DNA from 4 places in the Novosphingobium sp. BF6 genome. Region 4 is predicted to be linked to each of the others. Evidence: predicted binding sites of a transcription regulator. Region 4 holds the regulator's gene; each other region holds the start of a gene.
What was found. Region 4 encodes LexA, which represses DNA repair genes until DNA is damaged. Its sites were predicted from a motif close to GTTCCNCNCTTGTTCT; they were not measured.
Positions count from the first base shown of each region.

Region 1 (7,515 bases), 620 kb from region 4:
GCTGGCGCGCGGCGCCCGCTTGCAGGGTGTCGATAGTGAGCGAGCTTTTGCCCGAGCCGGAGACGCCGGTAACGCAGCAGAAGGTGCCGAGCGGGAACTGCGCCGTCACGTTCTTCAGGTTGTTGGCGCGGGCGTTCTCGACCACGATCTGCTTGCCGTTGCCCTTGCGGCGGGTGGTCGGCACCTCGATCTTGCGGGTGCCGTTGAGGTAGGCAGCGGTGAGGCTGTTCTTGGCTTTCAGCACCTGCTTCAGCGTGCCTTCGGCCACGACTTCGCCGCCGTGGACACCGGCGCCGGGGCCGAGGTCGACGATATGGTCGGCGGTGCGGATCGCGTCCTCGTCATGTTCGACGACGATCACGGTGTTGCCGAGGTCGCGCAGGCGCTTGAGCGTTTCCAGCAGCATGTCGTTGTCGCGCTGGTGGAGGCCGATCGAGGGTTCGTCGAGCACGTAGAGCACGCCCGACAGGCCCGAGCCGATCTGGCTGGCAAGGCGAATGCGCTGGCTCTCGCCGCCGGACAGGGTGCCGCTGGTACGGTCGAGGTTGAGGTAGTCCAGCCCGACGTTGTTGAGGAAGCCGAGGCGCTCGTTGATTTCCTTGAGGATGGCCTTGGCGATCTGCTGCTGCTGGCTGGTGAGCTTGCCCTCAAGCTCCCCGAACCACGCGAAGCCGTCCGCCACCGAAAGGCGCGCGGCATCGGCGATGTCGCTGCCCGCGATCTTAACCGAAAGCGCTTCGGGCTTGAGGCGCTTGCCCTCGCAGGTCTCGCAGGGCTGCGCGGTCTGGAACTTGGACAGTTCCTCGCGCATCCAGGCAGAGTCGGTCTGGATCATGCGGCGGTTGAGGTTGCCGATCACGCCCTCGAACGGCTTGTTGACCGTATATTCCTTCTTGCCGTCCTTGAACGTCAGCGGCACGGCCTTGCCCGCGGTGCCGTAGAGGATGACGATCTTCACTTCGGGCGAGAGCGCGTCCCACGGCGTGGTGAGGTCGAACCCGAAGTGCTCGGCCAGGCTGGAGAGCACCTGCATGTAATAAGGCGAAGGCGGGTTCGACTTGGCCCAGGGTACGATGGCGCCCTGCTTGAGGCTGAGATGCTCGTTCGGCACCACCAGCTGCGGGTCGAACAGCAGCTTCTCGCCCAGACCGTCGCAGGCCGGGCAGGCACCCTGCGGGGCGTTGAACGAGAACAGGCGCGGCTCGATCTCCTCGATGGTGAAGCCGCTGACCGGGCAGGCGAACTTTTCGGAGAAGACGATGCGGTTCGGCGGCAGGCCGGTGCCCTTGAGCGTCTTCTTGGCGCCCTTTGCCTCTGGCCCTTCCGCTTCACGGCCGGGAACGACGCCGTCGGCTAGGTCGATATAGGCCAGCCCTTCGGCCAGCTTCAGCGCCTGTTCGAAGCTGTCGGCAAGGCGGGTCTGGATGCCGTCCTTCACCGCGATACGGTCCACCACGACTTCGATGTCGTGCTTGTACTTCTTGTCGAGCGCGGGGGCGTCCTCGATGGCGTAGAGTTCGCCGTCGATGCGGACGCGGGTGTAGCCCGCCTTCTGCCACTCGGCCAGTTCCTTGCGGTATTCGCCCTTGCGGCCGCGCACGACCGGCGCAAGCAGATAGGCGCGGGTGCCTTCGGGCAGTTCCATCACCCGGTCGACCATGTTGGAGACGGTCTGCGCCTCGATCGGCAACCCGGTGGCGGGCGAATAGGGAATGCCCACGCGCGCCCAGAGCAGGCGCATGTAGTCCCAGATCTCCGTCACCGTCGCTACCGTGGAGCGCGGGTTGCGGCTGGTGGTCTTCTGCTCGATCGAGATCGCGGGGCTGAGGCCGTCGATATGCTCGACATCCGGCTTCTGCATCATTTCCAGGAACTGGCGGGCATAGGCGGAGAGGCTCTCCACATAGCGGCGCTGGCCCTCGGCATAGATCGTGTCGAACGCGAGGCTGGATTTCCCCGAACCGGAAAGCCCGGTGATGACGATCAGCTTCTCACGCGGAAGTTCGATGTCGAAACCCTTGAGGTTGTGCTCACGGGCGCCGCGGACGGTGATGTGGGAGAGACTCATGGAGGTGACGTGTTCCAGATTTGTTCGCAAAGCGCAACCCGCCGCGACAGGCGTGTTGCCGCTGCGAAAGTCAGCCGCTCATGTGGGAGCGCAACGCGGAATTGCAACGCGCGCGTGCGGGGATGACCGGACGCCATGTCGTCCATCGGTCGATCTCTGTCGTTCGACGATCCAACCGCAAGGATGACTTGAAACCCGCACGTTTCTGCGCAATACAGAAACTGCCCGGAAATAATACCGACTCACCTTTTGCCGAATGTTGATCTTACCACTTCAAGTAATGATCTAGACATTTCTCGAAAGCCAAGGCGTGATCGCGGGGGCACTTCAAAAGTCTATACATGATTGTGGAGTCGTGACGGAACCCCTCAGCGCATTCGTTGTTTGGGAACGACTTCCCTCATCCATAGCGGTCGCTTTGCAGTTCGTTTGCCACGAGCCGTGGGGGTTCGTGCCGGGAGAGCTGCGCTCTTGCAACGGGAGAATGCAGATGACCAGGATTCACACCACTTTCGCCGCATTCGGCATGATTGCCATGGCTGCTACCGGCCTTGCGACCCCTTCGCTTGCCGACGTTATCGTCAAGGACGGCTCGCTTCGGGACGTACCGCATCGTGAAGTGCGCTACGGCGACCTCAATCTCGACAGCCAGGAAGGCCTGGCCACGCTGAACAACCGGCTGGAAATCGCTGTTCGGGCAGTCTGCCCGATGCAGAACAACCAACTCGACCATGTCGCTTGGGTCCACGATTGCCGCGATTCCTCACGCGAACGCGCCTTCGCGGCCCGTGACGACATGCTGGCGACGCGCATGGCCGCCAAGGAGAGCCCGGACCGACTGGCGACCGCCGCGCCGACATCGCTGGCTATCGTCGCCCGTCGCAGCAGATAACCGGCTTCGACCGGCCACCCCGGAAGGCCGCCGACAGGGCAATCCTGTCGGCGGCCTTTTGACTTCCGCCCGGGCAGGTTCCCGCATTCGCCTCAGGTTCCGCGCGTCTCGTCGCAGCAGCCAACGGCCTGTCGCATCCGAGATTGCTTCAGACCCACCGCTCGGTCAGAGAATTTTCCGCAAAGAACTCTTCAGGGACGGAAATAACAGACATGAAAGCTGGGCGCATCCTGCTTGCACTGGGCACTCTGGCGCTGTCGGCGCAGGCCTTTTCGGGCACGGCGCGGGCCGACGATCCGAACGATCGCATGACGCCCGAGGACATCGCCCGCGATGCCGCGATCATCCGCAAGCTCAACCGCGACCAACTCGATTACGTCCGCAAGCGCGACGCGCAGTACGCCTCGGGCTGGAAGGCCTATCGCGACAGCCATGGCGACGGCGACGAGGACTACGCCGCCGACGACGACCGCGACTATCAGGCGAGCAGGCGCGAATATGCCGGACAGTCGCGCGCCTATGCCCAGGCCCGCCGCGACTACGAGGCCGACCTCGCCCAATGGCGCCGCGACGTGGCCGCCTGCCGTGCGGGAGACTATTCGCGCTGCGAGTAGACCGGTAGCAGCAGTACTGGCAGGCAGTAGTAAAGGCCCGAGGGAGACGAACGATGAAGCCGAAGTTCACTGTCTCGGGCCGGATCGCCAGACCCATCTCGGAAGTCTTCGAAGCGGTCGCCGCGCCCGCCATTCTCTCCGAATACTTCACCACCGGCGGCGCGAAGGGGCGCCTTGAAACCGGCGCCGTCGTCACCTGGGATTTCCACGACTTTCCCGGCGCCTTCCCGGTCCATGTCGTCGAGGTGGTGACCGACCGCCACATCCTGCTGCGCTGGGGCGGCGACAGGGAGGCCGTCCTCCCCGATCTCGAAGGCGAGCACCGGACGCTGGTGACGCTGGCCTTCGAGACGCTCGAGGACGGACGGACCCTCGTGCAGATCACCGAGGAAGGTTGGTCGGAAACGCCGGAGGGCATGAAAGCCGCCTTCGGCAATTGCGAAGGCTGGACCGGCATGCTCGCGGCACTGAAGGTCTGGCTTGAGCACGGCGTGAAGCTGCGTCAGGGGTTCTACAAATAGTCGAGGGGTTCACGCGCAGGCGCTGAAAGATCATGCTCGCCCGCATTGGCGTCGTATCAATCGCCAACCCATGAGCGCCCCCTCAACCCGCTCAGGCTGAGCTTGTCGAAGCCCCCTGCGGCGTGGCGCTACGGGCCGATTGGCGCACCGGCAGCCACCCCCCGGCCATCATCACTTCCTTCTTGGCACGGCTCCAGCCCTTGAGTTTGCGTTCTGCCGCAAAGGCCGCATCGCGGGTGTTGAAAGTCTGGCGTCGCGGGCGGGCTTCGACAAGCTCAGCCTGAGCGGGGTGGGGTTAAAACCCGGCAAATCTGAACATGGTTCGCTATCCCCTAAAGTCCGTCATCCCCGCGAAGGCGGGGATCCCGCTCCCCTCGCGCAAGGCGAAAGGTTGCCAAGGCAGCGGGACCCCGCCTTCGCGGGGGCGACGGGGAGGCAATAGAGGCCCCACCGACGTCTCTATTGCCTCCCCTGCCCTGCCGCCTAAAAGCGAGTGCCATGAAGACAAAGCACCTCCTCGCGCCCATTGTCGCGCTGCTCGCAACCGCCTCCCACTCTGCCATTGCCAAGGAAGCGATCGACGCCGACCGCATGGTCGCCGACGTGAAGACGCTGGCTTCGGATACGTTCGAGGGCCGCGCGCCGGGCACCGTGGGCGAGGAGCGCACGATCGGTTATCTGATCGCGCGGTTCCAGGACATCGGCCTCCAGCCCGCCGGGCCGGACGGCCAGTGGGTGCAGAAGGTGCCGCTGCTGCACACCACGCTCGGGGCGCCGAAGACGCTCGCGTTCGCCGGCCCCAAGGGGGCGATGCCGGTGACGGTTGCCAAGGATATCTACATCTCCACCCTGCGTCCGGACGATACCGCGCGCATCGCCGGTGCCCCGGTGGTCTTCGTCGGCTACGGCGTGAACGCGCCGGAGCGCGGCTGGGACGATTTCAAGGGCATGGACCTCAAGGGCAAGGTCGTGGTGTTCCTCATCAACGACCCGGACTTCTACGCGAAGAAGGGCGAGCCTGCCGCGGGCAAGTTCGGCGGTCGGACGATGACCTACTATGGCCGCTGGACCTACAAGTTCGAGGAAGCCGCGCGGCAGGGCGCGGTGGGCGCGTTGATCGTCCATGACACGGCGGGCGCGGGTTACGGCTGGAACGTCGTCACCAGCCCCGGCGGCGAGAACTACGATATCGTCCGCGAGGCCGACAAGCTCACCAGTCTGGCGTTGCAGGGCTGGCTCTCCGCCGATGCCTCGACGCGGCTGTTCGCCTCGGCGGGGCTGGATCTCGCCAAGCTCTCGGTCGCCGCGCGCCGGACGGACTTCAAGCCGGTGGAGCTGAAGGGCGTGACTTTCGATGCCGAGGTTCCGGTGAACCACGAGGAAGTCATGAGCCACAACGTGCTGGCGCAGATTCCCGGCACTACCCGCAAGGACGAAGTGGTGATGTTCGGCGCGCACTGGGATGCCTACGGCAAGGGCGCGCCCGATGCGCAGGGCCGCATCTACCGCGCCGGCGCCAATGACGACGGCATCGGTATCGCCGGTATTCTCGACATCGCCCGCGTCATGAAAAGCGAGCCGGCTCCGCAGCGCACGGTCGTCTTCGCGGCCTGGACGGCGGAGGAGCGCGGGCTGCTCGGTTCGGAATTCTACGCCGCCAACCCGGTGTTCCCGATGGAGAAGACCGTCGCCAACCTCACCATCGACGTGCTCCAGACCGCGGGCGCCGCGAACGACGTGACGGTGATCGGCAAGGGTCAGGACACGCTGGAAGACGACATGGCGCGCGTCGCCGCGACGCAGGGCCGCCGCGTGACGGTCGAGAGCCTGCCCGAGCGCGGGCTGTTCTACCGCGCCGACCACTTCTCCTTCGCCAAGCGCGGCGTGCCGGTGATGCTGATGATGGGCCTTGCCGGGGCGGCCGACCTCAAGGAAGGCGGCGTCAAGGCGGGTCAGGCCTGGATCGATGCCTATACCGGCCAGTGCTACCACCAGGCCTGCGACGCCTGGTCGCCCGACTGGAAGATGGAAGGCGCGGTGCAGGACGTCGAGCTGATCCGCACCATCGGCGAGGAACTGGCGGGTTCTGCCAAGTGGCCGCAGTGGAAGCCGGGCTCGGAATTCAAGGCCGTGCGCGACAAGTCGGACGCGGTGCGCCGATAATTCAGGTCCAGTGAACGAGCAGGTCGGCGGCGGCGTGGAGTACCACGGCGCCGCCGATCAGCCATCCCGCCAGTTTCACCGCCCGCGCCGTGCCGTCGTCACGGACCGGCGGTGACGGCGCTTCCATCCGCGCCGAGGCCGCGCGCAGGAAGCGCGGCGCTTCTTCCGCCACGCGCGAGAGTTCGAGCAGCGCCGTCTCCAGCTTGTCCGGCGCGGCAAGGCGCTGCAACCGCGAGGCCACCAGCTTGCCCCGCATCCGCCCGAGCGCTGCGGACAAGTCGAAGTCCGGCGCGATGCCGGAGAGCACCCCGTCCATCGTCACCATCGCCTTGAAGATCAACACGAGGTCGGGCGGCAGCACCAGCCCCTCCTGTCGCAGCAAGGGGAAGAAGTCCGCGACCATCGCGTTCAGCACCAGCGATCCGGTGCCGTGGCGCGCGACGAGGCGCTCGGAGGCGGTGAGCAGCTTCTCGCGCGGGACGTCGCCGCTTTGCGACCATGTCGCCAGCATGTCCGCCACGCCGCCGGGGTCGCCGCTGCGCAAGGCGAGGATGAAGGTCAGGAACTCGTGCTGGCGGCGCGGGCTGACGAAGCCGACCGAGCCGAGATCCAGCAGGGCCAGTCCGTCACCGGCAAGGCACAGCAGGTTGCCGGGGTGCGGATCGGCATGAAAGCGGCCGTTGACGAGCACCATCTCCAGCACCAGTTCCGCACCGAGCAACGCGATGCGCGAGGGATCGATGCCCGCCGCCTTGAGCGCCTCGGGATCGCGCGGGGGAATGCCTGCCACGTAGTCCATGACCAGCACTTGCTCGCCGGTCCATTCCCAGTGGATGCGCGGCACCGAGACCCGCTCCAGCGCGGCGAGATCGGCGCGCAGCAGATCGGCATTGCGGCCTTCATGGGTGAAATCGAGTTCGTCGAGAATCTCGCGCCCCAATTGCTCGATCATCGCGGCGGGCTTCATCCGGCGTACCGCCGCGCTGCGTGCCTCGGCCAGCGCGGCGAGGTGGCGCATGAGCCTCAGGTCCGCCTCCATCCGCGCGCGGATGCCGGGGCGGCGGATCTTCACCACGACTTCGGTGCCGTCCTGCAACCGCGCCCGGTGGACTTGCGCGATCGAGGCAGCGGCCAGCGGCTCGGTTTCGAAATAGGCGAAGACGCTTTCCGGCGGACCACCCAGCGCGGCTTCCACGTCGCTGCGGAGGTCCTCGAAGGGAATGCGCCGGGCATCGCTCTGAAGCTGCTCGAACGCGG
Region 1 is NZ_CM177775.1:2,745,876-2,753,390, forward strand. It holds gene uvrA (excinuclease ABC subunit UvrA) at 1-2,068, opposite strand, end outside; gene AC4D6D_RS13470 (UrcA family protein) at 2,559-2,960, shown strand; gene AC4D6D_RS13475 (hypothetical protein) at 3,173-3,574, shown strand; gene AC4D6D_RS13480 (SRPBCC family protein) at 3,628-4,095, shown strand; gene AC4D6D_RS13485 (M28 family metallopeptidase) at 4,594-6,258, shown strand; gene AC4D6D_RS13490 (ABC1 kinase family protein) at 6,260-7,515, opposite strand, start outside.
Region 1: a site for LexA is predicted at 2,080-2,095, ahead of uvrA (excinuclease ABC subunit UvrA). Genes of this name have one in related genera too.

Region 2 (7,515 bases), 970 kb from region 4:
CCGCGGAAAGCTATTGCGACAGCTTGCAGGCGCTGTTCGGCAACCGCCTCTACATCGAGATCGCGCGCACCGGCGACGCGGCGGAGGACGGCAGCGAGGAAGACCTCATCGCGCTCGCCTATGCCCGCGACATTCCGCTCGTCGGCACCAATCCCGCGCAATATGCCGAGGCGAAGTTCCACGCCGCGCATGACGCCATGCTCTGCATCGCCAATTCGACCCAGGTCGATGCCGCCGACCGCCCGCGTTCCTCGCCAGAACGCTGGGTCAAGCCGGTCGAGACGATGCAGGAAATGTTCGCGGACCTGCCCGAGGCGCTGGCCAATACGCTCGTCGTCGCGCAGCGCTGCGCCTATATGCCGCCGCGCCGCAAGCCGCTGCTGCCCAGCCTCGCTGGCGACCTCGAAGGCGAGGCGCGGATGCTGGCGGACAATTCGCGTGCCGGTCTGGCCCAACGGCTGGCGCCCTACTGGCCGGACGTCACCGAAGCCGAACTCGACGCCGCCATGGCGCTACAGGGCGAGGCGCGTGAGGCGGCCTACCGGGAACTCGCCGAACGCGGCGTCACCGAGGATTTCCTCGACTATGCCAAGCGCCTCGATTTCGAGGTGCAGATCATCGTCGGCATGGGCTTCCCCGGCTACTTCCTGATCGTGGCCGACTTCATCAAGTGGGCCAAGGACAACGACATTCCGGTGGGGCCGGGCCGTGGTTCGGGCGCAGGTTCGCTGGTCGCCTGGGCGCTGACCGTGACCGACCTCGACCCGCTCAAGCTGGGCCTGCTGTTCGAACGCTTCCTGAACCCGGAACGCGTCTCGATGCCAGACTTCGACATCGACTTCTGCGAAACCCGGCGCGGCGAGGTGATCCGCTACGTCCAGAGCAAGTACGGGCACGATCACGTCGCCCAGATCATCACCTTCGGCAAGATGAAGGCCCGCGCGGTGCTGCGCGACTGCGGCCGCATCCTGCAGATGAGCTATGGCCGGGTCGACAGCCTCTGCAAGATGGTGCCCAACCATCCGACCGACCCCTGGACCCTGACCGAGGCCCTCCATGGGCGCAAGCAGCACGGCGTGACCAAGGACCCGCCGGTCGCCGAATTCCGCCGCGAATACGATGTCGACCACGAGGTGAAGCGCCTCGTGGACCTTGCCGTGCAACTGGAAGGCCTGCCGCGCAACTCGTCCACCCACGCGGCGGGCGTGGTCATCGGCGATCGTCCGCTGGCGCAGCTGGTGCCGCTCTACCGCGATCCGCGCTCCGACATGCCGGTTACGCAGTTCGACATGAAGTCGGTGGAAGACACCGGCCTCGTGAAGTTCGACTTCCTCGGCCTGAAGACGCTCTCGGTGCTGAAGAAGGCCTGCGACCTGCTGGAGCGGCGCGGTATCTCGATCAACCTCTCGACCCTCGCCTGGGACGATGCGGCGGTCTACGAACTGCTGAAACGCGGCGATACGGTCGGCGTGTTCCAGCTCGAATCGGAAGGCATGCGCCGCACGCTGGCGGCAGTGAAGCCGACCAATTTCGGCGACATCATCGCGCTCGTCTCGCTCTACCGACCGGGTCCGATGGACAATATCCCGCTGTTCGGTCGCCGCAAGAACGGGCTGGAATCGATCGAATACCCGCACGAGAAACTCTCGGGCATCCTGAGCGAGACTTACGGGATCTTCGTCTATCAGGAACAGGTCATGCAGGCCGCGCAGATCCTGGCGGGCTACTCGCTGGGTGACGCTGACCTTCTGCGCCGCGCCATGGGCAAGAAGGTCCAGGCGGAAATGGACAAGCAGCGCCAGCGCTTCGTCGACGGTTGCAAGGACGTTTCGAACATCGAGGCGGCCAAGGCCAACGAACTGTTCGACTTGATCGACAAGTTCGCGGGCTACGGCTTCAACAAGTCGCACGCTGCAGCCTACGCCCTGCTCGCCTATCACACGGCGTGGTTCAAGGCGCATTACCCGCACGAATTCTACGCTGCCTCGATGTGCTTCGACATGCACCAGTCGGAAAAACTGGCGATCTTCGTGGACGACGCCCGCCGCAACGGCATCCAGCTCGCTGCGCCCGACATCAACATGTCTGAAGCCGAATTCTGCGTCGAGGAAACGCCGGACAGCCATGCGGTGCGCTATGCGCTGGCGGGCATCCGCAATGTCGGCGAAAAGGCAATGGACGCGCTTGTCGCCGAGCGCGAGGCGAACGGCAAGTTCGTCAGCCTTGACGACGTGTTCCGGCGTGCCCCGGCCGGATCGATGAACCGCCGCCAGCTCGAAAGCCTGGCCGCGGCAGGTGGCTTCGACGGGCTGGAGCCGAACCGCGCCAAAGTCCTCGCCAATGCCGACACGCTACTGGCCGAGGCCGACCGTTCCTCGCGCGAGCGCAATTCGGACCAGAACAGCCTGTTCGGCGGCGACGACCATGTCGAGCAGGGCCTGCGCCTCGTCGAGGCCGAACCCTGGAACCGCACCGACCAGATGGCCAAGGAGCGCGAAACTTTCGGCTTCTACTTCGCCGCCCACCCGGTCGAGCAGTATCGCGCGGTGGCTTCGGCGAACGGCGCGCGGACTTATTCCAGCCTCATGACCGGCGGCGGGGCCGGGCGCACCGGCGGGGTGATGGCGGCCATGGTCGAGAGCGTCCAGAAGCGGAAGACGAAGCGCGGCAAGGACTTCGTCATGGCGGACTTTTCCGACCAGTCGGGCAACTTCTCGGCCTCCTGTTTCGAGGAGAGTCTGGTCGAGAACTTCGTGCGCTGGTCGAAGGAAGGGGCCTGCGTGCTCCTCACAGTCGAACTGGACAGCCCCAGTCCCGACGAGCCGCCCCGCGTGACGGTGCGCGGGGCAAGGCCGCTGAACGAAGTGAAGGCCGATGCGCGGATGCTGCTGACGCTCGATATCGATCGCGTCGATGCGGTGCAGGAACTGGCGATGCTAATGCGTGCCGGAGCGCCGGGCTGCGGCGAAGTGGTGGCAACGCTCGATCTCGGGGAAGGGCGCAAGCAGAAAGTCCGGCTGGGCCGGGACTTCGCGCTCGACGGCGATTTCGCGGAGCATCTGGCCAGCGTGGCGGGAATATCCAACGTGTCGCTGATTGCGCGGCGCGGTCCCGAAGGCTTGCGCCGCGCCGCCTGATCGGGTGGAACGCCTTAGTTGCCTTGATCGTCCTTGAGATTGTTCGAGGCGTCCTGCGCGGCGTCGCCTACTTTGTCGGCTGCATTGCCGACGCTCTGGGCGGCTCCGGCAATGGCGTCGTCCTTTGCCGTCTCGCTCTTCGTGCCCTGACTGAACAGATAGATCCCGCCTGCTACCAGGATCAGCAGGATCAGCGCCATGATCATTCCGGTCGCCCCGCTCGATGATCCGCGCTCACGAATGATCGTGGTCGTCGTCGTGGGGGCTTCCGGGGCGCGCTCTACTTTCGCGGGTTCATCGGTCATGCCGTCCTCCTGTCCTGTTTTCGTCGTTGGGCAGGGAAACGCCTGAGCGGGCGTTCGGTTTCTGGCAGCTATAGCAGCGAGAGTTGGCCATCCAGCGAGGGCCTGCGGAAACCGGAGCTATCGAGCACATGGGCGGGACGGGAAAATCCCATGCGCGTCATGGCCAGCCGGAAGCGGTGCCGGAACAGGTCCGCCCAGACACCTTGCGGGCGCATACGGGTGAAGAAGTTCGGATCGTTGTCCTTGCCCCCGCGCATCGACTGGATCGTCGCCATGACCTTGCCCGCGCGGTCGGGGAAGTGGGCCTCCAGCCATTCGCGGAACAGCGGCGCGACTTCGTGGGGCAGGCGGATCATGATCCAGGTCGCATGATGAATGCTCTGGTCCAGCGCGGCCTTTAGTATTTCCTCCAGATACTGGTCGGTGATCGAGGGAATGACCGGCGCGATCGAGACATGGGCCGGTACGCCTGCCGCTGCCAGCCTGCCGAGCGCCGCGATGCGCTTGGCCGGCGCCGCCGCGCGCGGTTCCAGCAGGCGTGAAAGCGCCGGGTCCATGCTCGTCACCGATACGGCCACGGATATGAGGCGGAACCGGGCCATTTCCGCGATCAGGTCAAGGTCGTGCAGTACCCGGTCGGACTTCGTGGTAATCGAGACCGGGTGACGCGTTTCCAGGCAGAGTTCCAGCACGCTGCGAGTGATTCGATAGCGTCCCTCGATCGGCTGGTAGGGGTCGGTATTTGTGCCCATGGCGATGGGGGCAGGACGATAGCTAGGTTTGGCGAGCGCCGCGCGAAGCAGCCGCGCCGCATCGGGCTTGGCGAAGAGCTTCGTCTCGAAATCGAGGCCGGGCGAGAGGTCGTGATAGGCATGGGTAGGCCGTGCGAAACAATAGATGCAGCCGTGCTCGCAGCCGCGATAGGCGTTGATCGAGCGATCGAAGGGAATGTCGGGGGATTTGTTGAACGACAGGATCGAGCGCGGATGTTCCTCGGTAACCGTAGTGGCGGGGTGGCGGGCAGGACCGTCGATGTCTTCCATCGCATCCAGCCAGTCGCCGTCCGCCTCCCGCTGGGGGAGGTTGAAGCGCTTGCTCGCCTGGCCGCTGACGGCGCCTCTTCCCTTGTGGATTCGCATCCCGCAAGAATGAACAAAAAGAGAACAAATGGCAAGGCGGTCCGCCTTGGTTGATCTTGGAAGCGGCAGGTCTTAGGCAGACGCGCGAAAAGGAGATCCGATGGCAGGCGCAGCACGCAGGATAGGGGCCGAGACATCCGCGACGCGGGCGCGCATCGTCGAGGCGACCGTCGAACTCATTCGGGACGAAGGCTATGCGGCCGCCAGCACGCGGCGCGTCGCCGCACGGGCAGGTCTCAAGCCTTCGCTGGTGCACTACTATTTCCCGACAACCGACGATCTGCTCCTCGAAGTGTGCCGCCAGGGTGCGGCGGACAGCGACCGGATGATCGAGGAGGCGCTGGCCTCGCCCGATCCCGTCCGGGCGCTCTGGGGCTTCTTCGTCGATACGAGCCGCACGGCGATGTCGCTGGAATTCATGGCACTGGCCAACCATCGTCCCGCCGTTCGCGAGAAGATGGCCGAGCACAGCGTCGCCATGCGCAAGCGGCAGGTCGAGATTCTCGAACGCCTGCTGGGAGATCGCATGAAGGCAGTGGAAGGCTTCGATCCGGCTGCGCTCGCGGTGGTCCTGGCTGGAATCGGCCGCTGCATCGTCATGGAGAAAGGCCTCGGCGTCGAAACCGGGCATGAGCAGGCACGCGCCCTCGTCGAGGGCTGGCTCGACCGTCTCAAGCTCTGACTCCGCGGCAGCGATTGATCGCGGCCCTTTTGCCTGCGCCTCTTTGAACAGGCGTTCAGTCCGTGGTATCGTCTCCCGTGAGCCGCTTATCCAGCGGCCGAACCTGACGGGAGAGTTGGAGACATGTCGGTCGAGACCCAGACCAGGCTGAAGGCCGAAGAGATCAAGCCGAAAATCGGCAGCCGCGTGCTGAATACGAAAGAAGAACTGCTCGGCGGAGAGATCGCCACGGAAATCCGCGAGCTGCTGGAAGCGCGCGGGGTGCTGGTATTCCCGCAAGTGAACTTCACCGATGAAGAGCAGGTCGCCTTCACCAAGACGCTCGGCATTTTCGCGCCCGAGCGCAAGGGGGGCGAGGAAGTGATCTCGAAGATCACGCTCGACGCCAGGGAAAACCCGATGGCGGCCGAGTACCTCAAGGGTTCGCTCTACTGGCACATCGACGGCACCCGCAACGACGTGCCGATCCTGGCCTCGCTGCTGTCGTGCCGGGTGCCGAGCCCGCGTGGCACCGGCAATACCGGTTTCGCCAATACGTATGCGGCTTTCGAGGACCTTCCGGGCGACAGGCAGGCCGAGTACGAGCAGTACCGCGTGGTTCACGGCCCCTGGGCCAGCCTCTTCTACTACGAGCCGGAACCCAGCCTCGCCAAGTTGCAGGGCTATGCCCAGATCGGGGAGCAGGAACTGCCGCTCGTGTGGAAGCACAAGTCCGGGCGCAAGAGCCTGGTGATCGGGTGCACCGCAGCACAGGTGGTCGGCAAGTCCGCTCTGGAAAGCGCGATGATCATCCATGGTCTGCGTGAATGGGCGACCGGCCCGGAATTCACGTACAGCCACGAATGGGAAGTCGGCGATCTCGTCATGTGGGACAACACCGGCACGATGCACCGCGCCGAGGCCTATGACCCGACTTGCGGGCGCATGATGCACCGCACCAAGCTCGAGGGCGAAGAGCCTTTCGAGTAAGCGGACGAGGTTCGGGCGCAGGGGGCGCCGTCAGTGAATCTTACAGGCTCGCCGAACTTCGTTTCGGCGGGCCTTTTTCATGGTGGCATTTGGCCAAAGAAAAACCCCCCGCCTTGCGGCGGAGGGTCTTCTTCGAACTCGGTTCCAATCAGGCGGAGGCTCAGCCCCAGCTTGCCATCTTGGTTTCGAGGTTCTTGACGATTTCCTCGAAGAACTGCTCGGTGGTCATCCAGTTCTGGTCCGGACCGATCAGCAGTGCGAGGTCCTTGGTCATCTTGCCGCTTTCGACGGTTTCGATGCAGACCTGTTCCAGCGTCTCGGCGAACTTCACCACTTCCGGGGTCTCGTCGAACTTGCCGCGATAGGCGATGCCGCGCGTCCAGGCGAAGATCGAGGCGATCGGGTTGGTCGAGGTCGCCTTGCCCTGCTGGTGCTGGCGGTAGTGACGGGTCACGGTGCCGTGAGCGGCTTCCGCTTCGACGGTCTTGCCGTCAGGCGAGAGCAGGACCGAGGTCATCAGGCCCAGCGAGCCGAAGCCCTGGGCAACGGTGTCCGACTGCACGTCGCCGTCGTAGTTCTTGCAGGCCCAGACGAACTTGCCCGACCACTTGAGCGCCGAGGCGACCATGTCGTCGATCAGGCGGTGTTCGTAGACGATCTTGGCTTCAGCGAACTTTTCCTTGAAGCCTTCGGTGTCGAACACTTCCTGGAACAGATCCTTGAAGCGGCCGTCATAGGCCTTGAGGATCGTGTTCTTGGTCGAGAGGTAGACCGGCCAGCCGAGATTGAGGCCGTAGTTGAACGAAGCGCGTGCGAAGTCGCGGATCGATTCGTCGAGGTTGTACATCGCCATGGCGACGCCCGGAGCCGGGAAGTCGAACACGTCGAGGTCGATCTTCTCGCCGCTCTCGCCGTCCCACACCAGGCGCAGCTTGCCGGGGCCGGGGATCAGGGTGTCGGTGGCCTTGTACTGGTCGCCGAAAGCGTGGCGGCCGACGACGATCGGGTCGGTCCAGCCCGGAACCAGGCGGGGCACGTTCGAGATCACGATCGGCTCGCGGAAGACGACGCCGCCGAGGATGTTGCGGATCGTGCCGTTGGGCGACTTCCACATCTTCTTGAGGTCGAATTCGGTGACGCGGGCTTCGTCGGGGGTGATCGTCGCGCACTTCACGGCAACGCCGTGTTCCTTGGTGGCGTTGGCGGCGTCGACAGTGATCTGGTCGCCGGTCTCGTCGCGCTTCTGGACCGAGAGGTCGTAGTACTTGAGATCGATGTCGAGG
Region 2 is NZ_CM177775.1:1,148,177-1,155,691, forward strand. It holds gene dnaE (DNA polymerase III subunit alpha) at 1-3,137, shown strand, start outside; gene AC4D6D_RS05675 (hypothetical protein) at 3,152-3,442, opposite strand; gene AC4D6D_RS05680 (PA0069 family radical SAM protein) at 3,511-4,581, opposite strand; gene AC4D6D_RS05685 (TetR/AcrR family transcriptional regulator) at 4,682-5,263, shown strand; gene AC4D6D_RS05690 (TauD/TfdA dioxygenase family protein) at 5,387-6,232, shown strand; gene AC4D6D_RS05695 (NADP-dependent isocitrate dehydrogenase) at 6,393-7,515, opposite strand, start outside.
Region 2: a site for LexA is predicted at 4,592-4,607, ahead of AC4D6D_RS05680 (PA0069 family radical SAM protein). Genes of this name have one in related genera too.

Region 3 (7,515 bases), 1.5 Mb from region 4:
CGACGACGCGCGGGTCGCGGGTAAGGAAGCCGGCGGCCTTGACGGACGCGCGCAGGGCAGGCTCGTACTTCGAGAGCGCCTGGGCGATACCGTGCTTCACGGCACCGGCCTGGCCCGAGAGACCGCCGCCCTTGACGGTGGCGATCACGTCGTAGGCGCCGTCGCGGCCAGCAACCTGGAAGGGCTGGTTGATGACGAGGCGCAGGGTCGGACGTGCGAAGTACACTTCCTGGTCACGGCCGTTGATGATGAACTTGCCGGTGCCGGGCTTCACCCAAACGCGGGCCACGGCGTCCTTGCGGCGGCCGGTGGCGTAAGCGCGGCCATAGGCGTCGAGCTGCTGCTCGCGCAGGGGCGCGTTCGAAACGACGGGCGTGAAGGTCTCTTCCGCGGTTTCAACGGCGGCGACTTCGCCCAGGTCCTTAAGGTCGGACAGGCTCTGTACGGTTTCGGTATCGGACATTACGCGCCAACCTTGTTCTTGCGGTTCATGGAAGCGACGTCGAGTGCTTCGGGCTGGGTGCCACCGTGCGGGTGCTCGGTGCCTGCATAGAGGTGCAGGGCGCGCATCTGGTCACGGCCGAGCGGACCACGGGGGATCATGCGCTCAACAGCCTTTTCAAGCACGCGCTCGGGGAAACGACCGCCGAGGACCTTGTCCGCAGTCACTTCCTTGATGCCGCCGGCGTAGCCGGTGTGCTTGTAGTAGGTCTTGTCGCCAAGCTTCTTGCCGGTGAACTTCACCTTCTCGGCGTTGATCACGACGACGTGGTCGCCGCAATCGACGTGCGGGGTGAAGCTCGGCTTGTGCTTGCCGCGCAGGAGGTCGGCGATGACGACCGCGAGACGGCCAACCACCAGACCCTCGGCATCGATCAGATGCCACTTCTTTTCCACCTCGGCCGGCTTGATCGACCGGGTGACCTTCGTAAGCGCCTTCATGGCTGGTCTATCCCTAATGTTCAGGTCGCGGTGGCCGAATCGTTCGCTTTCACGAATCTCCGGCACCGCGGGAAGGCGGCCAAATCGTCGAAAAGGGCCTGCAAGTCAAGCAGGCTGCGGGTTTCCATAGAGGTAAAATAATACCTCAAACCTGCTCACATGCCCAGACCGACCTGATCGCGTCGGCCGAGGCAATGCGCCCCCCAGACCGTCGCGGCGACCAGCAGCGCGCCGCAGAGCTGGTGCGCCACGGCCAGCCAGAGCGCCACGCCCGACCAGACGGTGAAGATGCCGAGCAGCACCTGGGTCCCGAAGGCCGAATGCACCGCGATCGAGGCAAGGCGGGCGTGGCGGGCCTTGAGGCGGCGGCCCATGACCACCAGCACCGCGACCACGGCCCAGGCCCACCAGCGATGGACGAAGTGCGTGAGGAAGGGATCGTTGACGAGCGCATGAAGCGCGCCGCCTGCCCATTCCACGCCTTCGGGGAAGAACGTGCCCTGCATCAGCGGCCAGGCGTCCATGCTGAACCAGCCCATGCCCGCGACATAGCCCGCGCGCAGGCCCGCGACCATCGCGCCCATGAAGAGCTGGAAGAACAGCATGGCCATGACCACGGCGCTGAACCGGGTCACGCGGGCCGGAGCCTGCCCGCGCCGCAGTTCGCGCAGGTCGAGTGCGGTCCAGACGAGGCCGCCCAGCGTCGTCAGCGCCACCAGCAGGTGCGCGGCGAGGCGGAAGTGATTCACCCGGTCGGCGGCTTCCGGCGTGAGGCCCGAGGAGACCATCCACCAGCCGACCACGCCCTGAAGCCCGCCCAGCGCCAGCAGCGCGATCAGGCGCGGCTTGTAGCCCAGCGGGATCGTGCGCTTGTACCAGAACCACGCCAGCGGGAGTGCGAAGGCCAGGCCGATCAGGCGGGCGAGCAGACGGTGGACCCATTCCCAGAAGTAGATGAACTTGTACTGCGCCAGGGTCATGCCCGCCGGGCCGTTGACGTCGATGTACTGGGGAATTTGCTTGTAGCGGGCGAATTCGGTCTGCCACTGCGCATCGGTCAGCGGCGGGATCGCGCCGGTCAACGGCTTCCACTGGGTGATCGACAGCCCGGACTCGGTCAGCCGGGTAATCCCCCCGACCGCGACGATGAGGACGACCAGTGCGGCCACGAACAGCAGCCAGCGAACCATGGGGGCGATATCGTCGGCTGTGCCGAGGATGGGACGACCGTCAGAAACTCTCATGGCGCAAATCCCTGCGATCTTGCGACGAAATGCGCAAGGGGCACGTCGATCGAATGTTTCGTCACGCAGTCGGGGCTTGATGAATGTTACAACGTCACATACATGGACATCCATGCGTACCGCCATCATCGCGATTCGAAACCGGCTGGACCGGGCAGGTATCCTGCTCAGCGGTCTTTGTGCGATCCATTGCGTTCTCGGTGTCTTTTTCGTGGGATTCCTGGGGCTTGGCGGTGAAGTTCTGCTTTCGCCGGAAGTCCACCGTGTCGGTCTGGCGCTGGCCCTCGTGGTGGGCGTGATCTCGCTCGGCTTCGGAGTCATGCGTCATGGCCGCGTCGCGCCGCTGGTGATCGGCGGAGTCGGCCTTGCGCTGATGGCCATGGCTATCGCGGTCGGTCATGGCCTGGCGGAATCGATGCTGACGATCGTCGGTGTCGCGCTTGTCGCCTTCGCGCACATCCGGAACCTGCACCGCGCGCATTGAAGGCCGTTTCAGGGAAAGTGCCGGGATTGCACCCCTGGGCACTTTCCAAATCGATTCTCCGCGCTATCTGCGGCCCATGGCTGCTAAACTCTCCCTCACCGTGAACGGCGAACCGCGCCGCATTGCACCCGGCTCGTCGATTGCCGATCTCGTTGCCGGCATCGGTCTCGATCCCAAGAAGGTCGCCGTCGAGCATAACGGCAAGATCGCCCCGCGCTCGACGCTGGGGGACGTGCTGCTGTCCGATGGCGATGTGCTGGAGATCGTCCACTTCGTAGGCGGCGGCTGAGTTCGCTCGCGCCGACCTTCCTGAAATACCCGTTCCCCGAAAGGATGCGAACCTTGACCGATACCGCTGCTGATACTTGGGCCCCGGATTCTTGGACTGTCGCTGGCCGAACCTTCCGCTCGCGCCTGATCGTGGGCACCGGCAAGTACAAGGATTTCGAGCAGAACGCGGCGGCGGTCGCAGCTTCGGGTGCGGAGATCGTCACCGTCGCGGTGCGCCGGGTCAATGTCTCGGACCCCAAGGCGCCGATGCTGACCGACTACATCGACCCTAAGAAGATCACCTACCTGCCCAACACCGCCGGTTGCTTCAGCGCCGACGACGCCATTCGCACCCTGCGACTGGCGCGCGAAGCGGGCGGCTGGGATCTCGTGAAGCTGGAAGTGCTGGGCGAGGCGCGCACGCTCTACCCGGACATGCGCGAGACGTTGAAGGCCACGGAAATCCTCGCGAACGAGGGCTTCCTGCCGATGGTCTACTGCGTCGACGATCCGATCGCCGCAAAGCAGCTTGAGGAAGCCGGTGCCGTGGCGGTCATGCCGCTCGGCGCGCCGATCGGTTCGGGCCTCGGCATCCAGAACAAGGTTACCGTCCGTCTGATCGTGGAAGGGGCCAAGGTCCCGGTGCTGGTCGACGCGGGCGTGGGCACGGCCTCCGAAGCCGCCGTGGCGATGGAACTGGGCTGCGACGGCGTGCTGATGAACACCGCCATTGCCGAAGCGCGCGATCCGATCCGCATGGCCCGCGCGATGAAGCTAGCGGTCGAAGCCGGTCGCGACGCCTACCTCGCCGGACGTATGGCGCAGCGCCGCTACGCCGATCCGTCCAGCCCGCTAGCCGGTCTCATCTGAATTTTTGCAGACCGCGATTTTTCCGGATCGGCCTCCTCCTTGCCGGGGGAGGGCCGATTTCCTCGCAAAAGTGCGGGAATCGGTATCTTTCAAACTGTCCCGAATTGAAATCCTGCATGAATCTTGTCGGAATTAGGGGGGACAAACCTTTGCGCAGTTAAGGCTGTAGCAACCCATGTGGCAGAAATTGGTTTTAGTGACAGGGAGGATAGTCCTTCCGTGTCACGAGGATCAGGACCATGACTCACACGGGAAAGGCCACCATCACCATCAGCGAACTGCGGGAGTTCGCCAGCTTCACGCCCTGCGAGCAGCGCTACATCCGTCGCAGCCTCGACGTGGGGCTGGGCCGGCAGGATGCGCTCGGCCTCTGGGCACGCGATGCTGCCGAGGCCACCTCGATCCGAAAGCAGTACGAGAGCTACGAAGACCTTGCGGTACTGCGGGACATGCGGCCTGACGAGTTTGGCTTCGACGACATCACCGCGTTCATGGGCAAGCTCGTCCATATGGCGGCTTTCGATCTGGCGCAGGACCGCATCGAATCGTTCCCGGCCTTCCGCTTCCTTTACGAGCGCCTGCTGGGCGGCTGGGTAAGGCCCTGGTTGCCGGGTGCTTTCTGCGGCGCGGCGGCGCTTCCCCAGATTCGGCCCGAGCGCCGCAAGACCCTGCTTCACTCGATCAGCGAAGCGGCCGCGACCGCCGCGGGATGGTCGGAGCGCGAGCCGTCGTTCTATCCGGAGTGGATCGAGAAGGAAGTCGCCTGACGTTTCACGCGATCCGGAGTTTCGGCTCCGGATCGTCCATCAGCCTTCGCTGCCCCATTGCTGGGTCTGCGGATCGCCCAGAGTGACAAGCCGCCGGAGCGACGCGCGGGCGAGACGCTCGGTCTCGACCTTGCGGCGCGCGGCGGCGAGTTGACGCAGCGGGGCAGGGCGCAAAATCTCCGCATCGTAGCCGTCTGCAACGATCACGCCGCACTGTTCGGGCAGGAACGGCTCGGTTTCCAGCGGCGCGCGGTCCAGCGAGGGCGGCAGGCCCCAGTAGAAGCGGTCGCAATAGTCGAGATAGTCCGGCCACTTGCCGTCGCCCAGCAAGTCTGCCCGCGAAACCTTGATCTCGACGATGATGACGTGGCCCTTGGCATCAATGCCCATGAGGTCCGCCCGGCGTCCGCAGCGCAGCGGCATTTCCGGCAGGCACCAGATATCGTTGCGGGCAAACAGCCGCCCGATTCCCCGCGCGACGTCGGCGGCGACGAAGGAAGCGAGCGGCGATGAGAGGGGGGAATCAGCTTCGGCCATGGCGGCATAATAGGAACATAGAGTGAACTTTCAAGCCGCCGATAGCGTGGAGGCGTTCGCCTCGATGATATCCTGGCGAAGGTTTTCCCAAGCCTATGATGCGATGGATGGATTTGGCACTGGCAACGCCGCTCATGCTCTGCTAGTCGCCCCAGCACTGCACCCGTAGCTCAGCTGGATAGAGCGCTGCCCTCCGAAGGCAGAGGCCACAGGTTCGAATCCTGTCGGGTGCACCATTTTCCTAAGTTTTCAGAGCAGATCGGTTTCGGCCGATGGCAGCCCGTTTGGGCGGCGGTTGCGCGCCGCCCGTGGATCGGCGTTCAGGCGAGAACGCGGTGCACCAGATTGGTGTTGAACTGGCGCAGCCAGCCGGGGATCAGGAAAGCATCCACCAGCACCCAGATGCCGAGCGGAATCAGGAACAGCAGGCCGAAACCGAAAATCCAGATCGTCGCCCAGCCAAGTACGAACAGCACGAGTTGGACGATGCCGCCTGCGGTTTTTCCGGCATAGAAGCGATGGGCGCCCAGCGAGCCGAGGAAGAACCACAGCAGATAAGTCACCCCGGTGGACTTTGCGTTCGCCTGGTAGAGCAGACCTGCCATCGCCGCGTTTTGTGAGTTGGTGTCGGACATCGATAACCCCCGTCGATAAGAGAAGCGCGCAGGGATAGGTCCATGCCTTTAAGAAATCACTGAATTTCTTATATTTTACCTCAATGGAAGTCGCGCGAGCGGGGGAGTATCCGCACGTTTCGGGGATGCTGCGGGCGCACGACTTCGTCCGTGCTGGAGAGTTGCGGTTGGGTCTCGTGGTCTTCGGAGAGGCGGCCGAGTTCCGGAGTACGGTCGTGGATGCGCTGGGCCATCAGGTGTACGACGCCTTCGGGGCTGCGCTGGACGAGGCCCTCCACAACCATCAGCCGCGCGGCCATTACCGGGCGGCGGTAGGTCTCGAACAGTCTTTCCCAGATCACCACGTTGGTGATGCCGCCTTCGTCTTCCAGCGTGACGAAGATCGCCTTGCCTTCGCCCGGTCGCTGGCGGACCAATACTACGCCGGCGACTTTCACCCGTTTTCCCGGTTTCGCCTTTGCCAGTTCGGCGCAGCTGAGCACACCTTCCGCCGCGAAGAGCGGGCGCAGGAAGTCCATCGGGTGCGCCTTCAGGGAGAGGCGGGTGGTCTGGTAGTCGGCCGCGACCTGTTCCGATAGCGGCATGGCGGGCAGGGCGGCGGGCGGCTCCTCGCCCAGTTCGCGGGCGCGGGCGGCGGCGAAGAGGGGGAGTTCGCCGCTGGGCGTACGCCGCGCTTCCCAGAGGCCTTCGCGGCGGTCTAGGCCGATCGAGCGCAAGGCGTCGGCATCAGCCAGCAGGTTGAGGGCGCGCTGCGGCAGATCGGCGCGGCGGGCGAGGTCTTCGAGGTTGGTATAGGGGCGATGGTCCTTGATCGCCTCGGCCCAGTCCTCGCGGAAGCCGTGAATCTGGCGCAGGCCGAGGCGCAGCGCGAGTTCGCCTTTCGCGTTTCGCTCCAGAGTGCAGTCCCATTCGCTGTGATTCGCATCGACGGGGCGGACTTCCACGCCGTGCTCCTGTGCGCAGCGGACGATCTGGGCCGGGGCGTAGAAGCCCATGGGCTGCGAATTGAGCAGGGCGGCGGCGAAGACGGCGGGGTAGTGGTGCTTGATATAGGCCGAGACCCAGACCAGCCGCGCGAAAGCGAGGGCGTGGCTTTCCGGGAAGCCGTAGCTGCCGAAGCCCTCGATCTGCTTGAAGCAGCGCTCGGCGAAGTCCTTCGCATATCCGCGCGCGACCATGCCGCCCACCATCTTGCCGCGCAGGGAGTCGATGGTGCCGACATTGCGGAAGGTCGCCATGGCGCGGCGGAGCTGGTTGGCTTCGGCATCGGAGAAGTTTGCGGCGGTGATCGCCAGCCTCATCGCCTGCTCCTGAAACAGCGGGACGCCCTTGGTCTTGCCGAGCACCTCGTGGAGTTCCCTGGGGTCATGGGGCGGGGCGGGAGCAGGAAATTCCACCTTCTCGATCCCCTGCCTGCGGCGAAGATAGGGATGCACCATGTCGCCCTGAATCGGCCCGGGCCGGACGATGGCAACCTGGATGACAAGGTCGTAGAATTCCTTGGGCTTCAAACGGGGCAACATGTTCATCTGGGCGCGGCTCTCGACCTGAAAGATGCCGATGCTGTCGCCGTGCTGGAGCATTTCGTAGACTCCTTTGACATGCGGAGGGTTGTCTTCGGGATCCTCCTCGTCACACGGTACCGAACTTAGCTGATACTGCCTGCCGATGTGAGTCTCGATCATGGCGAAGGCCTTGCCGATGCAGGTCAGCATGCCGAGCGCCAGAATATCGACCTTCATCAGGCGGAGGGTGTCGATGTCGTC
Region 3 is NZ_CM177775.1:387,100-394,614, reverse strand. It holds gene rpsI (30S ribosomal protein S9) at 1-463, opposite strand, end outside; gene rplM (50S ribosomal protein L13) at 463-942, opposite strand; gene AC4D6D_RS01975 (COX15/CtaA family protein) at 1,098-2,186, opposite strand; gene AC4D6D_RS01970 (MerC domain-containing protein) at 2,299-2,670, shown strand; gene thiS (sulfur carrier protein ThiS) at 2,747-2,959, shown strand; gene AC4D6D_RS01960 (thiazole synthase) at 3,004-3,810, shown strand; gene AC4D6D_RS01955 (hypothetical protein) at 4,050-4,577, shown strand; gene AC4D6D_RS01950 (MmcB family DNA repair protein) at 4,617-5,114, opposite strand; tRNA gene AC4D6D_RS01945 (tRNA-Arg) at 5,274-5,350, shown strand; gene AC4D6D_RS01940 (TM2 domain-containing protein) at 5,435-5,749, opposite strand; gene AC4D6D_RS01935 (error-prone DNA polymerase) at 5,830-7,515, opposite strand, start outside.
Region 3: a site for LexA is predicted at 5,127-5,142, ahead of AC4D6D_RS01950 (MmcB family DNA repair protein). Genes of this name have one in related genera too.

Region 4 (7,515 bases):
CGGCGCGGTCTCGTCGGCAATCGGCCTGACCCGCCTCCACAATACACCTTCCCGTCGGGAATGGGTAAGCGGCAATTTTGCGCACGGACGGGGCCAAAAAGAAAGGCCCCCGCTTTCGCGAGGGCCTCCTTTACCGAACCGGTTTCGGCGAACCGATCGATCAGCGCTGGCCGACCGGCACGTAGTCGCGCTGCGTCGGGCCGGTGTAGAGCTGACGCGGGCGGCCGATCTTCTGGCCGGGATCCGAGATCATTTCGTTCCACTGCGCGACCCAGCCCACGGTGCGGGCAAGGGCGAAGAGCGCGGTGAACATCGTGGTCGGGAAGCCGATGGCCGAGAGGATGATGCCCGAGTAGAAGTCGACGTTCGGGAACAGCTTCTTCTCGGCGAAGTACGGATCGCTGAGGGCGATTTCTTCGAGGCGCAGGGCGGTCTCGAAGAGCGGATCGGTAACCTTGAGCGCATCGAACACTTCGCGGACGGTCTTCTGCATGACCGTGGCGCGCGGATCGTAGTTCTTGTAGACGCGGTGACCGAAGCCCATCAGGCGGAACGGATCGTTCTTGTCCTTCGCACGATCGATGTAGTGCTGGATCTTGTCCGGCGTACCGATTTCCTTGAGCATGTTGAGCGCGGCTTCGTTCGCGCCGCCGTGGGCCGGGCCCCAGAGGCAGGCGATGCCGGCGGCGATGCATGCGAACGGATTGGCGCCCGAGGACCCTGCAAGACGCACGGTCGAGGTCGAGGCGTTCTGCTCGTGGTCGGCATGGAGGATGAAGATGCGGTCCATCGCCTTTTCGACGGCGGGGATCACTTCATATTCTTCCGCCGGGACGCCGAAGGTCATGCGCAGGAAGTTGCCGGTGTAGCTCAGCTTGTTGTCCGGGTAGAGGAAAGGCTGGCCGACCGAGTACTTGTAAGCGGCAGCGGCGATCGTCGGCATCTTGGCGATGAGGCGATGCGAGCTGATCTTGCGGTGCTCGGGATCCGAGATGTCGGTCGAGTCGTGGTAGAACGCCGAAAGCGCGCCGACCACGCCGCACATGATCGCCATCGGGTGGGCGTCACGGCGGAAACCGCGGTAGAAGTTCGCCAGCTGCTCGTGGAGCATGGTGTGGCGCGTGATGGTGTTCTCGAAAGTGGCCAGCTCGTCCGCGTTCGGCAGCTCGCCGTTGAGCAGCAGGTAGCTGGTTTCCATGAACGACGAGTTCTCGGCCAGCTGGCCGATCGGGTAGCCGCGGTGGAGCAGTACGCCTTCGTCGCCGTCGATGTAGGTCAGCGCGGATTCGCAGCTCGCCGTCGACGTGAAGCCGGGATCGTACGTGAACTTGCCCGTCTGGGCATAGAGCTTGCGGATATCGATGACATCCGGGCCGACACTGCCCTTGAGCACGGGATAGTCGAATTCCGTGCCACCGGCATTCAGTTTGACCTGATCACCCACCAGTTCTTACTCCTTATATGTGTGTCCCGGCAGCGGCGTCCGCCTGCGCGCCAATGCGTGCGAGGCTTTCGTCCCGGCCGAGCAGAACCAATACGTCGAAAATACCCGGAGAGGTCGTCTGACCAGTCAGGGCCGCCCGCAAGGGTTGCGCGAGCTTGCCGAGGCCCAATCCCAAGTCCTCGGCCATTGCCTTCAGGTTGGCTTCCAGTGCCTCCAGCGCCCAGTCGGGCTCGCCGGAAAGACGCTCATGGATGGCGGCGAGGCGCCCCCGCGCCTCGTCCGTCAGCAGCGCCTGCGCCTTCTCGCTGAACGCGAGCGGACGCTTGGCAAACAGGAAGGCCGCGCCTTCTGCAAGTTCGTTGAGGTCCTTCGCACGGACCTTCAGTACCGGCATCGCCTGCGTCAGCAGGGCGAAGTCGGGATTATCGTATCCGGCCTGGACCAGGCGCGGTGCGACCAGTTCCGCCAGGCGGGCGTCTTCCGCCTCGCGCAGGTAGTGGCCGTTGATATTTTGCAGCTTCGCGAGATCGAAGCGCGAGGGCGACTTGCCGACGTCGGCCATGTCGAACCACGCGATCGCCTTGTCGCGGCTGATGAATTCCTCGTCGCCGTGGCCCCAGCCGAGGCGCAGCAGATAGTTGAACAGCGCTTCCGGCAGTACACCCATCTCGTCGCGATAGGCATCAACGCCCAGCGCGCCGTGGCGCTTGGACAGCTTGGCGCCGTCCGAACCGTGGATCAGCGGCACGTGGCCGTAAGTCGGCACGTCCCAGCCCATGCCGTGGATGACCACGAGTTGGCGGAAGGCGTTGTTGAGATGATCGTCGCCGCGCAGGACGTGGGTCACACCCATGTCGTTGTCGTCGACCACCACGGCCAGCATGTAGGTCGGCGTGCCGTCCGAGCGAAGGATGACGAAGTCGTCGATTTCCTCGTTCCTGACGGTCACTTCGCCCTGGACGAGGTCGGTGATCGTGGTCTCGCCGTCGCGCGGCGCCTTGACGCGCACGACGTAGGAGCGGTCGGCCGGCCAGGTCGCGGGATCGGCATCGCGCCATTCGCTGTCGATGCGGAACGGGCGGCGCTCTTCCTGGGCCTTCTGGCGGCGCTCGGCCAGTTCCTCGGGCGTAAGGTAGCAGCGATAGGCATGGCCGTTAGCCAACAGCTCGGCGGCCACTTCGGCATGGCGCTCCGAGCGGGCGAACTGGAACACGGCGGGCTTGTCGCCCTCGAGGCCGAGCCAGGTCAGGCCGTCGAAGATCGCCTCGATCGCCGGTTCGGTCGAGCGGGCGCGATCGGTGTCCTCGATACGGAGGAGGTACTTGCCGCCGTGATGACGGGCGAACAGCCAGTTGAAGAGAGCAGTACGGGCGCCGCCGATGTGAAGATAACCCGTGGGCGAGGGGGCAAAGCGCGTGACGACGGTCTTGCCTGCCGTCGATCCGCTCGATGCGCTGCCGCTTGCCATTATTATAACCTTCCTGTCCTATGCGCGCCATGGCCAGCCAAGCCGCCACGACGGTTGATCTAGAGCATCCGGATGTCGCCGGAGCCGCTGCAATGCAGCATCGCCCATGGATCAGCCAGAGCCACTTGTCGAGCAGTTTGGCTGGTGTCGAGTGTTTTCTTTCGAACTGCGGTTTCGCTAGGGGACCGTGGCTCGCCGTAGCCTTCGGAAGCGGCGCAGCTGCGTGGTTTTCGCTGCCCTCAAGAGAGGATTGGGCAGGCCTTTGCGTAGTATGCGTCTCGATTGCGCTATTCGCACTTTACTGGCGATCCGGCGTCCTTCGCTATCCGTATCTTCGGCAGGCGATATTGTCGCTAGCGTTGTTGACGATGGCGGGATGCCTTGGCGTTTGGCTGCGCTCTGAAATGGTCGGCGCAGAGGCGATCCAGCGCCCGCTTTCGGGAACGTTCACCGGGGCTGTGATCGGATTGGAAGAACGGCCCGCGCTGGAGCGCGACCGGCTGACGCTGGCGCTGCGCGAGCCGGGAACCGGGCGAGCGATCAAGGTGCGCGTGAACTTGCCGGTGCGGTTTCGCGACCATGTGCTGGAGACGGGAATGGTGGTCCGCTTTCGCGGGCGGCTTGCTCCACCGGCGTCGCCGATGTTCCCGGGGGGGTACGATTTCGCGCGGTCGGCGTGGTTTTCCGGGATTGCGGCGACGGGGCAGGTGACTGCGCCTATCGAGATCATTTCGGCGGCCGGTGGCGGGGACTGGCTGGCGGAACGGCGTAATGGCTTGTCACGTCATATAACCGGGCGACTGGCCGGATCGGTCGGGGGAATCGCCGCAGCGCTGACCACGGGCGATATGGGGGCGATTTCCGGAGACGATGCGCAGGCGATGCGGGATGCGGGGCTGGCGCATCTGCTGTCGATCAGCGGGCTTCACGTGAGCGCGGTGATTGGCGGGGTCTATCTTCTCGCGCTCCGACTGCTGGCATTGTCGCCAGCCTTGGCCTTGCGGGTCCGGTTGCCGATCCTTGCTGCCGGTTGCGGGGCTTTGGCCGGGATCGGCTATACCTTGCTCAGCGGTTCCCAGGTGCCGACGGTGCGTTCTTGCCTGGGTGCCCTGCTCGTGCTGGCGGCGCTGGCGATGGGGCGAGAGGCCCTGTCGATGCGCTTGCTGGCAGTGGCGGCTTTCATCGTGCTGCTGGTCTGGCCCGAGTCGATCGTCGGCCCCAGCTTCCAGATGAGTTTCGCGGCGGTGATGGTTCTCATCGCGCTCGGCAATGCTGAACCGCTAAAGCGATGGCTTGCTCCGCGCGAAGAGGCACTGCCTGTGAAGGGCCTGCGTCATGTCATGCTGCTGCTGGTCATGGGCATCGCGATCGAAATGGCGCTCCTACCGATCGGTCTTTACCATTTTCATCGTGCGGGCATTTACGGATCGTTCGCCAACGTACTGGCTATCCCGCTGACAACCCTGGTTATCATGCCCCTGGTCGCGCTGGCGCTGGTTCTGGATGTCGTGGGAGCAGGCGGGCCGATCTGGTGGCTGGCGGATCATGCGATCGAGGGCTTGCTGGCGATAGCCCATTTCATTGCGGATAGTCCTGGTTCCGTCCGTGTCCTGCCAACGTTGAACGGGTGGCATTTCCTGTTGTTCGTAGCGGGAGGGTTATGGCTCGGGCTTTGGGAAGGACGAGTGCGCTTGTGGGGAGTGGTGCCGATCGTCATCGGATTCCTGGGCCTGATGATGGTCCAGGCGCCGGATCTGGTGATTTCAGGCGATGGTCGCCATGTCGGATGGATCGATCCGGACAGTCGGCGCCTCGTGATGCTCCGTGACGGTTCGAGCGATTATGCATTGGACAACATGATGGAAGCGGTAGGAAGGCGCGAATGGCCCAAGGTCGTTTCGGCAGTTCGGGGCGCCAGATGCAACAGCGATTTCTGCGCCGTTGCGCTGCGAACCGGCCAGACGCTGAACCATGTCCTCATCGCCAAGGGACATTTGATCGTGCCGGAAGATCAACTCACCAAGGCTTGCAGGCAATCCGACGTCGTCATTGCTGATCGCCGGCTTCCGGACAGTTGCCGACCGAAGTGGCTGAAGGCCGATCGCGCCATGCTGGATCGCAGTGGAGGCGTGGCCATTGATCTGGACCGGCAAACGCTAACAACCGTTGCGGACACGCAGGGCGATCATGGCTGGTGGCGTGCCTGGAGGTAGATCTCGGTCGATTATTTGAAGGGGGCTTTCTCCCCCCTTCAGGCTTAGTGATAACGGCGCAGAAGTCCTGCGAGCTTGCCTTGAACTTCCACCTCGTCCGGACCGTAGATCTGCGGCTCGTATGCGGCATTGGCGGGATCGAGCCGAAGCATGCTGCCCTCGCGGCGGAGATACTTGAGCGTCGCTTCCTCGCCCCGGATCAACGCGACGACGATTTCGCCGTCGCGTGCGGTATTGGTGCGCTTCACGAGTGCGAAGTCGCCGTCGAGAATGCCTGCGTCGATCATGGAGTCGCCGGAAACCTCCAGCGCGTAATGTTCACCGGAGCCGAGCAGAGCGGCCGGCACCGGAAGCATCGAATGGCCTTCCAGCGCCTCGATCGGTACACCTGCCGCGATCCGGCCATGGAGCGGAATTTCGATCACGTCGTTGGCCGGTGTCGGAACCTTCGGAGCACGAACCGGCGCCTCTTCCGCTGCCGGAGCGCTGCGGACAGGCTTGGTCGTCGAATCCTCGGGCTGGCGCAGGACTTCGAGTGCGCGGGCGCGGTTGGGCAGGCGGCGAATGAAGCCGCGTTCTTCCAGGGCCGAGATCAGGCGATGAACGCCCGACTTCGACTTGAGGTCGAGCGCTTCCTTCATTTCCTCGAAGCTGGGCGAGATGCCGCTTTCTTCGAGCCGGACCTGGATGAACCGGAGCAATTCATGCTGCTTGCGCGTCAACATCTGCTTTGCCTCATATGTTCTGCGGCCCTTGGCCCGACCGGATAGTGCTGCCTCGCCGGATGATTCCAAGGAACAGATCCGAAACGATCTGCCGCCTTAGAAAACTTTCCTGCGAACAATGAGGGAACAATTATGCAACGAACAGGGTATAGTCAAGCAATACCGCCATTTTGGAGCAAGAACATTCGAACCATCTCTCCCGCATTGGCCGCTTCGGCTTGAGCGGGACGGTCGATCAGTACGTTGCTGGCGGCCAGTGAAGAAAGCGCGCCGCTGTCCTGTAGCGATAGGGCCTGCGCGGTTTCCCCGTTCCACACCCCCCGCAGGAATTCCCGCCGTGCTCCAGCAGCCTTCAGAGGGGCGGAAAGCTTCGCCATAATGCTGCGCGGCAAAGGCTCGGTGGCACCAAGGAGCGCGCGGAGGACCGGCAGAACGAAAAGATAAGCCGTAACCAGGCTGGATACGGGATTTCCCGGCAGCCCGATCACGAGTTGCCTGCGTTCGCCGTGGGGGCGAGTCGCTACCAGCAGCGGTTTGCCCGGCTTGATCGCGACCCGCCAGAAATCGATTTCGGCACCCCAGGCCTCCAGCGCCGGACGCAGGAGATCGTGATCGCCGACTGAAGCGCCGCCGCTGGTCACGATCACATCGGCGTCGGACGCGGCCTCGAAAGCGTTGACGAGTGCATCGAGATCGTCCGGAACAGGTCCATTTCGCTTTGCATCGACGGGTAGGCTGCGCATCAGTGCCGTCAGCATCGCGCCGTTGCTTGCGGGGATCTGATGGTCTGCGCAGCAATCGGGTTCGGCGGCCAGTTCGTCGCCGCTGTCGATCACCGTGATTCGCGGAATGCGATGGACGGGAAGATGCTTATGGCCTGCCGCGACAGCGAGACCGATCTGGGCTGGACCGATCGGCGCTCCCTGCGCCAACAGAGGGCTGCCGTCAGCGAAGTCCATGCCGCGTCTGCGGATATGCTTGTGGCCGGGATGCGGCGCCGTGCCGGTCAGCACGAGGGCGCTGCCCTCACGGGTCAGGTCTTCTTGCAGGATCACGGCACCGGCTTCAACGGGAAGCAGGGCGCCGGTGGAGATGCGGACCGCTTTGCCGGGGACAAGGGTTCCGTCAAAAGGGTGCCCGGCCGCGCTTTCGCCGATGATCTGCCATGGCCCGACCAGATCACCGGGGGTGACGGCATAACCGTCCATGGCCGAGACGTCCGCAACGGGCTGACTGCGGCGGGCAGACATGGGCCCGGCAAGGTATCGACCGAGTGTGCCTTCCACGTCGACATGCTCGACAGGCAACGGCTCGACGAGGGCCAGCAGGCGGGCCTGCGCTTCCTCAAGCGGGATCGGCGGGGTCATTGGGCCTTCCAGTGGCCGGACTTGCCGCCGAGTTTCTCGATGAGGCGGATATCCCCAATGACCATGCCCTTGTCGAGCGCCTTAGCCATGTCGTAGATTGTCACGAGCGCTACGGAAACGGCTGTAATGGCTTCCATTTCCACCCCGGTTTTGCCGGTGAGCGAGACGGTTGCGGTAGCCGTGACGGCCTCGTCCTCGAAAGCGAAATCGACATTCACGGCATCGAGCACCAGCGGGTGGCACATGGGGATGAGGTCGGCGGTTTTCTTCGCCGCCATGATGCCTGCGATCTTCGCGG
Region 4 is NZ_CM177775.1:2,121,414-2,128,928, reverse strand. It holds gene AC4D6D_RS10335 (hypothetical protein) at 1-85, opposite strand, end outside; gene AC4D6D_RS10330 (citrate synthase) at 161-1,444, opposite strand; gene gltX (glutamate--tRNA ligase) at 1,458-2,912, opposite strand; gene AC4D6D_RS10320 (ComEC/Rec2 family competence protein) at 2,942-5,125, shown strand; gene lexA (transcriptional repressor LexA) at 5,170-5,850, opposite strand; gene AC4D6D_RS10310 (molybdopterin molybdotransferase MoeA) at 6,003-7,217, opposite strand; gene moaC (cyclic pyranopterin monophosphate synthase MoaC) at 7,214-7,515, opposite strand, start outside.